DNA from 2 places in the Halovibrio sp. HP20-59 genome. Region 1 is predicted to be linked to the other one. Evidence: predicted binding sites of a transcription regulator. Region 1 holds the regulator's gene; the other holds the start of a gene.

Region 1 (6,465 bases):
ATAGATGGCGCAATGGATAGTGCAATAGATGGCGCAATGGATAGCGCCACTGACGAACCCATCGCGGCGCCCGCCAGAGGACAGTGGCTGCTGCTTAGCGAAGACGGCACGCCCCGCGCCTGGTTTGGCCTGCACGATGGTGTGCGCGATGATGCCGCCGCCACCATCACGGCGCTCCAGGCTAAGGGCTTAACCGTTGAACTGCTTTCTGGCGATACTGTTGACGCGGTAGAAAGCCTGGCCGATCAGCTCAACATCGCCACCTGGCATGCGGGCATCAGCCCGGAGGGCAAGCTGGCTCGGATGAAAGAGCTTCAAGCTGCGGGTGAAACCGTGGTGATGATTGGCGACGGCATCAACGACGTACCGGTGTTGGCGGGAGCCGATGTGGCCATTGCGATGAACGGTGCCACCGACCTGGCTCGCACCCGGGCCGACGCAGTACTGCTAAGCCCGCGCTTGATGCGGATTTTTGAAGCCATTGAGGTTTCCCGCGCCACCCGGCGTATCATGCGCCAAAATATGATCTGGTCGGTGTGCTATAACGTTTCGGCGCTGCCGCTGGCGGCGATGGGCTTGGTACCGCCTTGGCTAGCGGCTATTGGCATGTCGCTTAGCTCGCTGGTAGTGGTGGGCAATTCCCTACGGCTGTCACGCTGGCGCAGCCCGCCAACCCCATCGCTGAGTGCCCCACAACCGGTGACCGCATGACAATTCTCTATCTGCTTATTCCACTTTCACTGATTCTGCTCGGTCTTGCTGTTTGGGCGTTTTTCTGGGCGGTCAAAAACGATCAGTTCGACGACTTAGAAGGCCCGGCGCACCGCATTTTGTTCGACGAGGATGAAAACGACCTGAGTCCTGAGCAGCGCCGCCAGCGTCAGCAGGCACAGCCAAGACCTTCTGAAAAATCAGCGGCCGACACACCCGACGACCAAGAGCCTCGGCCATGAATCCAACGGGGCTTGATCTACCGCCACTAATGGCGGCGTTTGTGTTTGGCTTGATGGGCGGCGCCCATTGCATCGGCATGTGCGGTGGCATCATGAGCGCACTCACCTTTGCAGTGCCGCCCAGCATGCGTCATCCGGCGCGTATGGGCGGCCTGCTACTCAGCTATAACGCAGGTCGTATTATCAGCTATATGAGCGCAGGCGCGCTGGTGGCCCTGCTAGGCACACTGTTTTCGCTTTCCTCTACGGCACGCCTGCTGCTGCAGGTATTTGCCGCGCTGATGCTGATATTAATGGCGCTGTATATCGCCAACTGGTGGAAGGGACTGCTCAAGGTTGAAGCGGTGGGCCGCCGCCTATGGCGCTTTATCGAGCCCGTGGGTAGGCGCTTAATGCCGGTGGTGCATATCCCCCAAGCCTTCGCGCTGGGTGCACTATGGGGCTGGCTGCCCTGTGGGTTGGTCTACTCCATGCTGGCCTGGAGTTTGGCGATTGCCGACCCGCTGCAAGGCGCCCTGCTCATGGGCGCATTCGGTCTTGGCACTCTCCCTGCACTACTCGCTACAGGCCTCGCCGCGCGCCAGCTAAGCCATTTGATTCGTCACCCCGCAACGCGCAGCCTGGCCGCGGTGACGATTATCGCTTTTGCACTGTGGCAGTTGTGGGCGCTCACGGCGCACACCCTCTAATAGCATGACGTGGCTCAACGTTTGTACCGGTCGCTAGGATTAAGCTAGCGGTAGTCCCTAACGTTGGAGCGCCTTTCCCATGCCCGTTCATGCCCTTGCGGCTTCACCTCGTGCCGCTTCCGCTGCGGCAGCGCCCACGCAGCCGGAGTGGGATGAAGCCTTGCTGCGCCGCTACGATACCAGTGGCCCACGCTATACCTCTTACCCGACAGCGCTGTCGTTTCACGACCAATTTACGCCCAGCGACCTAACCCAGGCGATGGAACGCAGCAATGCCAGCCATCGCTCGCTATCGATTTATGTCCATGTGCCCTTCTGCCGCAAGATCTGCTTTTACTGTGCGTGTAATAAAATCGCTACCAAAAACACCGCCCTGGCCGAGCCCTATTTAACCCGGCTTGACCGGGAAATGGTGCTGACCGCCCGCCACTTGGATACATCACGACCGGTGGAGCAGCTGCATTGGGGCGGCGGTACACCCACCTTTCTCAGCTTAAACCAGATGGGCGACCTGATTGACCGTTTGGATGCGCGCTTTGGCCTTTCGTCCGCGGCTGATCGCGACTACGCGATTGAAATAGATCCCCGCGAAGCGGATGTGTTTACCCTCCGCCACCTTCAAGCGCTAGGCTTTAACCGCATTAGCCTGGGTGTGCAGGATTTAAACCCGCTGGTGCAGAAAGCGATTAACCGTATTCAGCCACGGGTGCTCACTGAAACGCTCATGGATGAGGCCCACCGCCTGGGCTTTCGCTCGCTCAACCTCGACCTCATTTATGGCCTGCCGTTTCAAACCGAAAAGAGCTTCGCGGATACACTGCGTCAAGTTATTGAGCTAAACCCGGCGCGCCTATCAGTGTTTAACTACGCCCATATGCCCGAGCGCTTTGCACCCCAGCGGCGCATCAATGTCGATGACTTGCCGGGTGGCGAAGAAAAGCTGGCGATTCTGCGCACCACCATCGAAATGCTCACCGCAGCAGGCTACGTGCATATCGGCATGGATCACTTTGCCCGCCCAGACGATAGCTTGGCGGTTGCCCAGCGCGAAGGCTCGCTACAGCGCAACTTCCAGGGCTATTCCAGCCACGCTCAGTGCGACTTGGTCGGGCTTGGCGTTTCGGCAATTTCACGCATTGATGACGTCTATGCCCAAAATCCTAGCGAGCTGGCCCGCTACGAAGCGGCGATGGATCAGGGCTGGCTAGCTACGGGACGTGGCGTAAGGTTGAGTAATGACGACCTTATCCGCCGAGACGTCATTGAGCGACTGATGTGCGATATGCGCATTGACCTGGCCGCCGTTGGTCAGCGCTGGGGCATTGATGCCCCGCGCTACTTTGCACCCGCGCTTGAACGCCTGGAGGTTGCCGAGCAGGATGGTTTACTGACCCGCAGCGGCGACCAACTTAACGCCACGCCCATGGGGCGGTTACTGATTCGCCATCTAGCCATGGCATTTGATACTCACCTACCTGGGCAAACAGGTCAGCGCTACTCAAAGATTGTTTAATCACCTTTGGGCAGGCATGCTAAAGCGGCTATAATAAGTAAGGTTTTTCTAATTGATAAGCGTGACCCACTCAAGGAGCAACGCATGTCGGAACCTATGAGCTATCGCCGCTCACTACTCCACGAAGCACGCTGCCAAACCTGCAGCTTGAGCTCACTTTGCCTGCCGCTTGCCCTTGAGCTGGAAGATATGGGGCAGTTCGATGCGATTATTCGTCGCCGAGCGCCGCTCAAAAAAGGCGAGCCGCTGTTTCGCCAAGGCGACACCTTTACCAGCGTTTACGCGGTACGTTCGGGCAGTTTGAAACAGATCACTGCCGAAGGTAACGGCAGCGAGCAGCTGACCAATTTCTATCTCCCCAGTGAGTTAGTCGGGTTAGATGGCATTGACGAAGAGCAGTACCCCGGCAGCGTAATCGCCCTGGAAACCACGACCATTTGCGAGATCCCCTTCGATCGCCTGGATTTACTCTCCGAGGAGCTGCCTGAGCTGCGCGGCCAGCTGTATCGCAGCATGAGTAAAGAGTTGCGCGATGACCGGCGCATGATGCGTCTGCTGTCGCGTAAAACCGCCGACCAGCGGCTGGCAAGCTTTCTAATTACCCTTTCGGATCGTTTTCGGCGCCGGGGCTACTCGCCTTATAGCTTTCGCCTTTCCATGCCCAGGGCCGATATCGGCAATTACCTGGGCTTAGCGGTGGAAACGGTCAGCCGTATATTAAGCCGCTTTCAGCAACAAAACGTGGTGGCAGTTTCGGGCCGTGAGGTCAATATCCTCGACATGCCACGTTTGCTTACCCTCGCCGAAGAGGAAGAACAAACGGCTAACTAACGTTAAAAGCCTGGATGCGCCCAGCCAAGAGTTCTGCCTGCCTGGCTTCCAACCCTGCAAAATCATACAGTTGACGGTCTGCGAGCTGCGAAGGTGCGATATTGGTGACGGCTTTAAACATACTTTCCAAGCGGCCAGGAAACTTTTTATCCCACTCAGCAAGCATCTCTTTGACCACTTGGCGCTGCATATTGGGCTGGGAGCCGCATAGATTGCAGGGAATGATCGGAAATTCCATTAGCCGCGAAAATTCGGCGATATCTGCCTCTTTGCAGTAGGCCAGCGGCCGAATAACGATGTTCTTACCATCATCTGATAGCAGTTTTGGCGGCATCGCTTTCAAGTTGCCGCCGAAAAACATATTCAGAAACAGCGTTTCCAAAATATCTTCACGGTGATGACCCAAGGCAATTTTGTTGGCGCCAATCTCTTCGGCAAAGCCGTAAAGCGAGCCGCGTCTTAGCCGTGAACAGAGCGCGCAGGTGGTTTTGCCTTCCGGCGTTTTCTCTTTCACTACCGAGTAGGTATCGCGCTCGACAATATGGTACTCCACGCCCTGCTTATCCAGATATTTTGGTAGCACGTGTTCAGGAAAACCCGGCTGCTTTTGGTCTAAATTGACCGCCACCAAGGAGAAGTTGACCGGCGCGTTGCGCTGCAAATTGCGCAGAATCTCCAGCATGGTATAGCTATCCTTGCCGCCGGAAAGACACACCATCACACGATCACCTTCATTGATCATTTGGTAATCAATAATCGCATTGCCCACTTCTCGACGCAGGCGCTTTTGCAGCTTGTTAAATTCGCGCTTTTGTTTGGCTGCCAGCGCTGACTGATCGTGCTCAGCGTCCGTGGGGGCGGATAACGTCGTTTCAAAATCAGCGGGGGCAAAATGATCAAGCGATTGCATGGTATAGGCACTGCCGAGGAGATGGTGAGATGAGAAACGCTAGAGAGCAAAATTAAAGCATCATTCTAACAACACTCACCGCTTGAACCAACGATGGCTTGCCCCTCCCTAACCTATGCGCCTCTTACTCATCCCTAGGCAGTTCCGCCATAAGGCGCTGTAAACGCATATACAACAGTGCGCTTGAGGTTGCCTCACCGAGTACACTCTGACCTCCCATGGCGGGTACTTGCCAGCACGCCAGTGCCTGGGCAAAGCTACTGGGTGCCTCCAACAACGGGCGCAGGCGGCGCAGCTGGCGCTGGTGCAGCTTCGCCACATCGACCTGGGCATTAGGCAGTGCGAAGTTCAAGCGACGACGAAGGAGTGTATTGAGCCCCCCAATTCGCTTTGCTAATTGCCACCCCACAATTGGTCGATTGCCGATAAATTCCACTAGTGCGCTTAAGCTATTACTGTTTGAGTCGGTTATTTCACCCACTTTGTACAGCAACTGATGACGTCGTAGTAAAGCGCTGTCCGGCTGCTCGACGGTGCCTAGCGTCGCCTCAAAGGCACGGCTGGTATGCACCTGCTGTTGACTCAGCACGACCGCCGCAACACTGATCACTGACGATGACGGCATGGACGTTTCATAACAGGCCAGCGCGACAAGCTCATCGCCCATATAGGGCTGAAATAGCCACGCATAGGGCGAATGAGCACAGCGGCGCCGATCGCTTTCACGGCGCATGGTACGTAGAGGCCCGCTAAAGAGCGCCACGTGTTTGTCCAATATCCCTATTCCACTCACGAATACTCCAAATGATAACGATGGGAAAGACGCTGCTTGAAGTCTTTCACAATGTGCAGCGCCTCGCGCAGTAGGTCCCGTTCAAGCGAAGAGAGGTCTTGCACCACCACGCGGTTCGCGCGACTGCCCTTTTGGGAGTCAGTTTCTTGCCCATTGCTCGCCGTATCCAAAATGCTGAGCTGCTGTTTAAGGCGCAGTTCGGTGAAAAGTGCCAAGGCCTCGCCTAAGTCATCAGCAAAACGGCGGTCCAAACGACCGTCGGCGGCCAGTGCGTCTAAGCGCTCAAACGTCGAAGTGGCACTAATACGTCGCTCAAGCGCCATGGTGCGCACGCCGTGAACAATCGGGAAAATGCCGCCTTTTTTAATATCGATACCGTGTTGAGGCTTTTTCAGCGAGCCAAACAGTGTCAGCGGCGTTGAAAAGCGTAGTGCCGTGCGCGCAAAGTAGGACAGCAGCAGCTCATCGCCTGAACAGCGTTTAAACAGTTCCTCGCGGACACTTTCCAGCAGGCTCGGGTTACCCGCCACAGCGTGGGCATCGAGCATTATCGCTAGTTTTAACAGACTGTCGCCATCACGCTTGCTAGCCCATTTGGCTATATTGCTTTTCCACTGCGATACCGTGGCCACCCACTCGGGATTCGATACCATAATATTGCCGGGGCATGGCGGGTAACCCAGCTGAATCAAGGTATCGGTGAGCGTTTGCATGTGGCTTTCCAGGCCGGGCCACTGCGCATCATCGGCGAGAATCAAGCCGTTATCCTGGTCCGT
Region 2 (6,465 bases), on a different contig from region 1:
GGCAAAATGGCGGCGTTCCTGGTGTTCGGCACGCTTGCCGATATTGAACTGGCTCACTGGCCGGTGGTAACCCATGACGCGGGTCCAGACTTCGCAGCGCTGGCGCTGTTCAGTGGGCAAGTTAGCATATTGAGTGGTTTGCATTTGTGTGCTCCTTTTATGTGTTGATAAAACTGAGGCAATAGCCTCATGCAGTGGCGATGTAGGTTGCGTTCGCCGTTTGCGCCCAGAGTACTTCATCGCACTTGGGGCAGAACTCGTGTTCACCGGACAGGTAGCCATGTACCGGGCAGATCGAAAAGGTCGGCGTCACTGTGAGGTAGGGTAAGCGAAAGTGAGAAAGTGCCGTTTTTACAAGCTTGCGGCAGGCCGAGGCCGAGGTAATCCGTTCGCGCATATAGAGGTGCAGTACCGTGCCGCCGGTATAGCGCGTCTGTAAGGGATCCTGGTGGCTAAGTGCCTCAAAGGGATCATCGGTATGGCCTACCGGCAATTGACTGGAATTGGTGTAATAGGGCGCCTCGGGTGTGCCAGCCTGGAGAATGGCAGGAAAACGGGCCAGATCCTCCCGCGCAAAACGGTGAGTCGTGCCTTCCGCCGGTGTGGCTTCGAGGTTGTACATATGGCCGGTCTGTTCTTGAAATTCGCGCATTCGCTCGCGGACGTGGTCAAGCAGATCAAGCGCCAGCTGTAGCCCCTCTGAATCGGCGATATCGCAGCGATCTCCAGTAAAGTTGCGCACCATTTCGTTGAGCCCATTCACTCCTAGGGTGGAGAAATGATTGCGCAGCGTGCCCAGATAACGCTGGGTAAAGGGGTAGAGCCCCTGATCTATCAGTTGCTGAATGCGCTCGCGCTTGAGTTCGAGGCTATCGCGCCCGAGCGACATTAGGCGATCCAGCTCGCTGAGCAGCCCGGCCCGGTCGCCGGCGAAGCGGTAGCCCAGCCGGGCGCAATTGATCGTTACTACCCCCAGCGATCCGGTTTGCTCCGCGCTACCGAACAGACCGTTGCCGCGTTTGAGCAGTTCACTCAAATCAAGCTGCAGGCGGCAGCACATGGAACGCACCATGTGAGGTTCCAGATCCGAATTTAGAAAGTTCTGAAAGTAGGGCAGGCCGTACTTGGCGGTCAGTGCGAAGAGCCGCTCGGCGTTGTCGCTTTCCCAGTCGAAATCATGAGTGATGTTATAAGTGGGTATAGGGAAGGTGAACACACGCCCGTGGCGATCCCCGGCCTCCATGACTTCCAAATAGGCCCGGTTGATTAGGTCCATTTCAACCTGCAGCTCACCGTAGCTGAACGGCTGCTCCTCGCCGCCGATAACCGGCACCTGCTGGCGCAAGTCGTTGGGGCAGACCCAGTCGAAGGTCAAGTTGGTGAAAGGTGTCTGACTACCCCAGCGCGACGGCACGTTGAGATTGTAAATAAACTCCTGTATCGCCTGCTTTACCTGGGCGTATGAAAGGCCATCCTTACGCACGTAGGGTGCCAGATAGGTATCGAAAGAACTGAAGGCTTGTGCCCCGGCCCACTCGTTCTGCAGGGTGCCGAGAAAGTTGACCATTTGCCCCAGGGCACTGGAAAGGTGGCGGGGTGGATGGCTTTCGGCGCGCCCCGGCACCCCATTGAATCCTTCATGCAGCAAAGTACGCAGCGACCAGCCGGCGCAATAGCCGCACAGCATATCCAGGTCGTGAATATGCAAATCACCTTCTCGATGGGCTTCCCCCACGGCGTGTGGATAAATTTCATCGAGCCAGTAATTAGCGATCAACTTGCCCGATACATTGAGTATCAAACCACCCAATGAGTAGCCCTGGTTGGCATTGGCATGAACACGCCAGTCGGCGCGTTGGAGGTACTCGTTGACCGTTGAGGCGACGTCAATATGATGCTTTGCTACCTGAACACTGGTGGAGTCTTTCACCTAATTCACCTATATATGTACACATTTATTAAAATAAATACTATATGTTGTGTTTTAGGATAAGCGTTCAGGATTTTCAAAGAATGACCCAGATCAAAAGCGATGAAGAAAAATAGTAAGGCGTGGTGGCGCTTAGGCTATTGCTTTAGTCGATCATCGTGCGGGTATTATCCATACCCGGTCGGCCGTACCAGTAACCGTCGCAGATGTCGGCCTCCACCAATGCCAACGGGTCGGGAGCAGGCAACCTACCGTGTCGGGCCTGATCGAAGGCGTTGGCTACCTCGGCCATGCCTTCCGCTCTTGGGCTGAGACGCGCCACTGCCACCCCCATATCCGCCATGACCGTCAGTTCATGGCGCAGATCCTGGCAGGCGCTGGAAAGGGTTTGAATACCGTTCAGGGTAAAAACATCCCGGGACTCTTGTGAACGTAGCACCAAGCCTTCGGGGTATTTTTGGCAGACGAACTTGCAGCGGTCTTTGGGTGTTTGGTGACGCCGGGCGGTAAAACAGCGTGACGACCAGGCCAAGGGGAGATGCCCGTAGGCGAATACTTCGCATGGGTGGGGAATGCCTGCCTGGTGGCAATCGTGAATAAGCTTGGCTAAGTCTTGCTGTGACATTTCCACCGGCGCTTGCCAACGCCGCATGCCGGCACGGGCCATAACGCCCAGTGTCGCCGGGTTGTAAAGGTTGAGCGCAGCACCGGCGATGAACGGCAGTCCGGCACTGGAGAGGCGTTGCAGGGCACTCTGATCATTGGCCTCGACAATAAAGTCACCGTTATCGCAGAGCTTGCGCAGGTCACGCAGGTCGGCCTCAGACTCGATCAGTGTCTGGCTGGCGAGTACAACCTGCTTGCCCGCCTGGGCAAGCTCGCGCCCAATGCCTACCCAGTCGTCCAATTTCATGTCGCGACGCCTGGAGCAGACGGTTTCGCCTAAGGTGATAATCTCTACCGGCCAGTCGGCTGCTTCACGGTAGAACGCCTCATAGCGCTCTCGCGTCCAGTAAAAAAGAACCGGCCCGAGGGAAAGCTGTAGAGGATCGCTGGACGAGATCGGTTGTTGGGGCAGTGTGGTGCTCGACATTGTTAGCTCCTATTTCCAGCGCCGTTCATAGGCGCCCAAGGTGGTAATGGCGCCTTCGGAAAGCTCGGCAAGGCCGGACATCCAGGCAGCTTCTGGATGAAAGCGTTCAGGCTCAGTCGCTAGGCGGTTGAGCGCCTGACGCCAAATACTGGCTACTTTCGAGACATAGGCAGGGCTGCGCTGGCGACCTTCAATTTTGACCGCACTGATGCCCAGGTCGCGCAGCTCCGGCAATAGCTCCAGGGTATTGAGGCTGGTGGGTTCTTCGATGGCGTGGTAAGTCTCACCCGCTACCTCGAAGCGACCCTTGCATAGGGTGGGGTAGCCAGCGCGCTCGCCTTCGGCGTAGCGGTCGATAAGCACATTGTTTAGGCGCGATTCTAAGCCTTGCGGAGTCTCTTCCCAGCGCACGTGGGCTGCCGGCGAGCAGACGCCCCGGGTATTGGGCGATTCGCCGGTCAGGTAGGAGGAGAGATAGCAGCGTCCTTCGGCCATGATGCACAGACTGCCGAAAGCGAACACTTCCAGCTCTACCGGTGTTTGCTTGGCCAGGTCGCGTACCTGAGTGATTGACAGCACCCGTGGCAGCACGGCGCGCTTGATGCCGAAATGCTGGCGGTAAAAGCGTAGCGCTTCATGGCTAGTCGCCGAACCCTGCACTGAAAGGTGCCGCGAGATCTCGGGGTGATGGCGAGTAGCGTAGTCGAGCAGCCCCATATCGGCGAGAATCAGCGCATCCACGCCCAGTTCGGCGGCCTGATCCACGGCCCGAGTCCAGTGTTGCCAGCCATCGGGCTGGGGGTAGGTATTAATAGCGCAAAAAACGCGTTTGCCATGTCGGTGGACGTAATCGATCCCCTCCCGGGCACGTTTGTCGGTAAAGTTTAGCCCGGCGAATTGCCGTGCGTTGGTGATGTTCTGGAAACCGAAATAGACAGCGTCGGCACCTTCATCGACGGCGCGCTTTAAGGCGGGCAGGTTACCAGCGGGACATACAAGCTCCATAGCGAGACTCCTTACGGGGAAAGTCCGAGCATTTTAGTCACCTATTTTTTATTGGCTTTTGACACAGGTCATATCGGAGTGGCTTTCAAAAGAGGATAACGCTGCCGAGTAGGCAAGCTGGATGCAGGCAGTTTTTAAAACGTATATTGTATGAATATTAACCAATGCTTGCTGTGCCCACTTCCAGAGTTCTTTTTCAGAGACCTCTTTTAGAGCCCCTTTTCAGAGACCTATTTCGATCATGCAAGATGAACTGCTCTTCAATCGCCCCCTGGTAGAGAAATATGACCGCCCAGGCCCGCGGTACACTTCTTATCCCACCGCGCCCCAATTTCATGCGGCGTTTGCCGAGGATGACTACCGTAGCGCTGCCGAGCGCAGTAACCGGGCCGCAGCACCCAAGCCGCTTTCGGTCTATGTGCATATCCCGTTCTGCAAGAGCCTGTGCTATTACTGCGCCTGCAACAAAATCATTACTCATAATACCGAGCGAGCCGCCGAATACCTCCAGTGGCTAAAACAGGAGATACGTGTTCAGGGGGCGCTATTCGATACCTCCCGGCGAATGACCCAACTACACCTGGGCGGTGGCACCCCAACCTACTTAAGCAACGCCCAGCTAAGCGAACTGATGACGGCGCTGGACGAAGCCTTTCACTTCGCCGCACCTGAAGAGCGTGAATTCTCGCTGGAGGTAGACCCCCGCACCGTGACCCCCGAACAGGTGTACGAGCTCTACACGCTGGGCTTCAATCGGTTGAGCTTCGGGGTTCAGGACTTCGATCACGATGTGCAGCAAGCGGTCAACCGCGTCCAGAGTGAAGAGCAGGTGGTATCCCTGGTCAAGGCTGCCCGCGAGGCGGGGTTTGAATCGGTCAGCGTTGACCTGATCTACGGTTTACCGCTGCAGACGGTGGCGAGTTTCGATACGACGCTAACCAAGATTATTGACCTGCAACCGGATCGCATTGCCGCTTATAGCTACGCTCATCTGCCCGAACTGTTTAAAGCTCAGCGGCTAATTCGCCCCGAAGACATGCCGCCACCCGAGCGCAAGCTGGAGCTGCTGGAGCTTACGATTAACCGCCTGACGGCCGCAGGGTATGTCTACATCGGCATGGATCACTTCGCCCTTCCGAATGACGAGCTGAGCCTGGCCCGTGAAAATGGCACTCTGCAGCGCAACTTCCAGGGTTACTCTACCCACGCCGACTGCGACATGATTGGGCTGGGCATTACTTCGATTGGCAAGGTGGGCGATACCTACAGCCAGAACGTCAAGGAAACTGCCCAGTATCAGCATCGTTTGGATGAAGGGCGTTTACCGGTCTTCCGTGGCTATCGCCTTAGCGATGACGACCGCCTGCGTCGCGATGTCATCAATACGCTGATGTGTCACGGCCGACTTGAATTTGCCGCTATCGAGGCCCGGCACAATATCGATTTTCGCAGCTACTTCGCGAGTGCCTTGGCGAGCCTCGAAGAGATGGCTGACGACGGGTTAGTTGCTTTGCGCGACCATGACATCGAGGTGCTGCCTTCAGGGAGATTGATGATCCGCAACCTGGCCATGGCGTTCGACGCCTACCTGAAACCAACAGAAAACCGTTATTCGCGCACGGTGTGATTTCAACAGCGCCAACCGTCTATTCCTTTACGTTCGCCGCTCTATCACCTTGGGGGTAGACAGGGTGTATATGGAGGTAATCACGCAGTAATTCGCTTGTCGATCACGCAGAATCCACTCCATGGAACCCGCACTGACGGGTATGCAAATTTCCGAGGAGCCTGGAGATCGACCATGAGTCACTTCATAGATCGGCTGAATTTCTTCCGCAAGTCCCGCGAGCCTTTTGCCAACGAACACGGCGAACTACGCAGCGAATCCCGCCAGTGGGAAGATAGTTATCGTGCCCGCTGGCAGCACGACAAAGTAGTACGCAGCACCCATGGGGTGAACTGCACCGGCTCCTGTAGCTGGAAGATCTACGTTAAGAACGGCTTAGTTACCTGGGAAACCCAGCAGACTGACTACCCGCGTACCCGTCCCGACCTGCCTAACCATGAACCGCGTGGCTGCCCGCGCGGTGCCAGCTATTCCTGGTATCTGTACAGCGCCAATCGCCTGAAGTACCCATTAGTGCGCAAGCCGCTGCTGGCGCTATGGCGCGAAGCGCTCAAGGCTAACCCAGACCCGGTAGACGCCTGGGCGTCTATTGTCGAAGACCCCGCCAAGACCAAACAGTACAAGCGTGCTCGCGGCATGGGTGGTTTTGTTCGCGGTAACTGGGACGAACTCAACGAGCTGGTCGCTGCCTCTAACGTTTACACCGCCAAGCAGTACGGTCCTGACCGCATTCTCGGCTTCTCGCCGATTCCTGCCATGTCCATGGTCAGCTACGCCGCGGGTAGCCGCTACCTCTCGCTGATTGGCGGC

Evidence for each region. The regulator FNR, encoded in region 1, switches genes on or off when oxygen is low (the NO sensors DNR and NnrR bind a similar motif). The targets are predictions, from matches to a motif close to TTGATNTANATCAA.
Region 2: a site for FNR is predicted at 4,087-4,100, ahead of hemN (oxygen-independent coproporphyrinogen III oxidase). Genes of this name have one in related genera too.

The regions. Positions count from the first base shown of each region.
Region 1 is NZ_JAWJUW020000001.1:131,090-137,554, reverse strand. It holds gene RZA33_RS00660 (heavy metal translocating P-type ATPase) at 1-711, shown strand, start outside; gene ccoS (cbb3-type cytochrome oxidase assembly protein CcoS) at 708-953, shown strand; gene RZA33_RS00650 (sulfite exporter TauE/SafE family protein) at 950-1,642, shown strand; gene hemN (oxygen-independent coproporphyrinogen III oxidase) at 1,722-3,155, shown strand; gene fnr (fumarate/nitrate reduction transcriptional regulator Fnr) at 3,240-3,986, shown strand; gene ttcA (tRNA 2-thiocytidine(32) synthetase TtcA) at 3,979-4,896, opposite strand; gene RZA33_RS00630 (DNA polymerase III subunit epsilon) at 5,021-5,659, opposite strand; gene RZA33_RS00625 (DUF294 nucleotidyltransferase-like domain-containing protein) at 5,686-6,465, opposite strand, start outside.
Region 2 is NZ_JAWJUW020000006.1:56,625-63,089, forward strand. It holds gene nrdD (anaerobic ribonucleoside-triphosphate reductase) at 1-144, opposite strand, end outside; gene RZA33_RS08840 (ribonucleoside triphosphate reductase) at 188-1,930, opposite strand; gene RZA33_RS08845 (U32 family peptidase) at 2,076-3,023, opposite strand; gene ubiU (ubiquinone anaerobic biosynthesis protein UbiU) at 3,033-4,028, opposite strand; gene hemN (oxygen-independent coproporphyrinogen III oxidase) at 4,270-5,655, shown strand; gene RZA33_RS08860 (nitrate reductase subunit alpha) at 5,830-6,465, shown strand, end outside.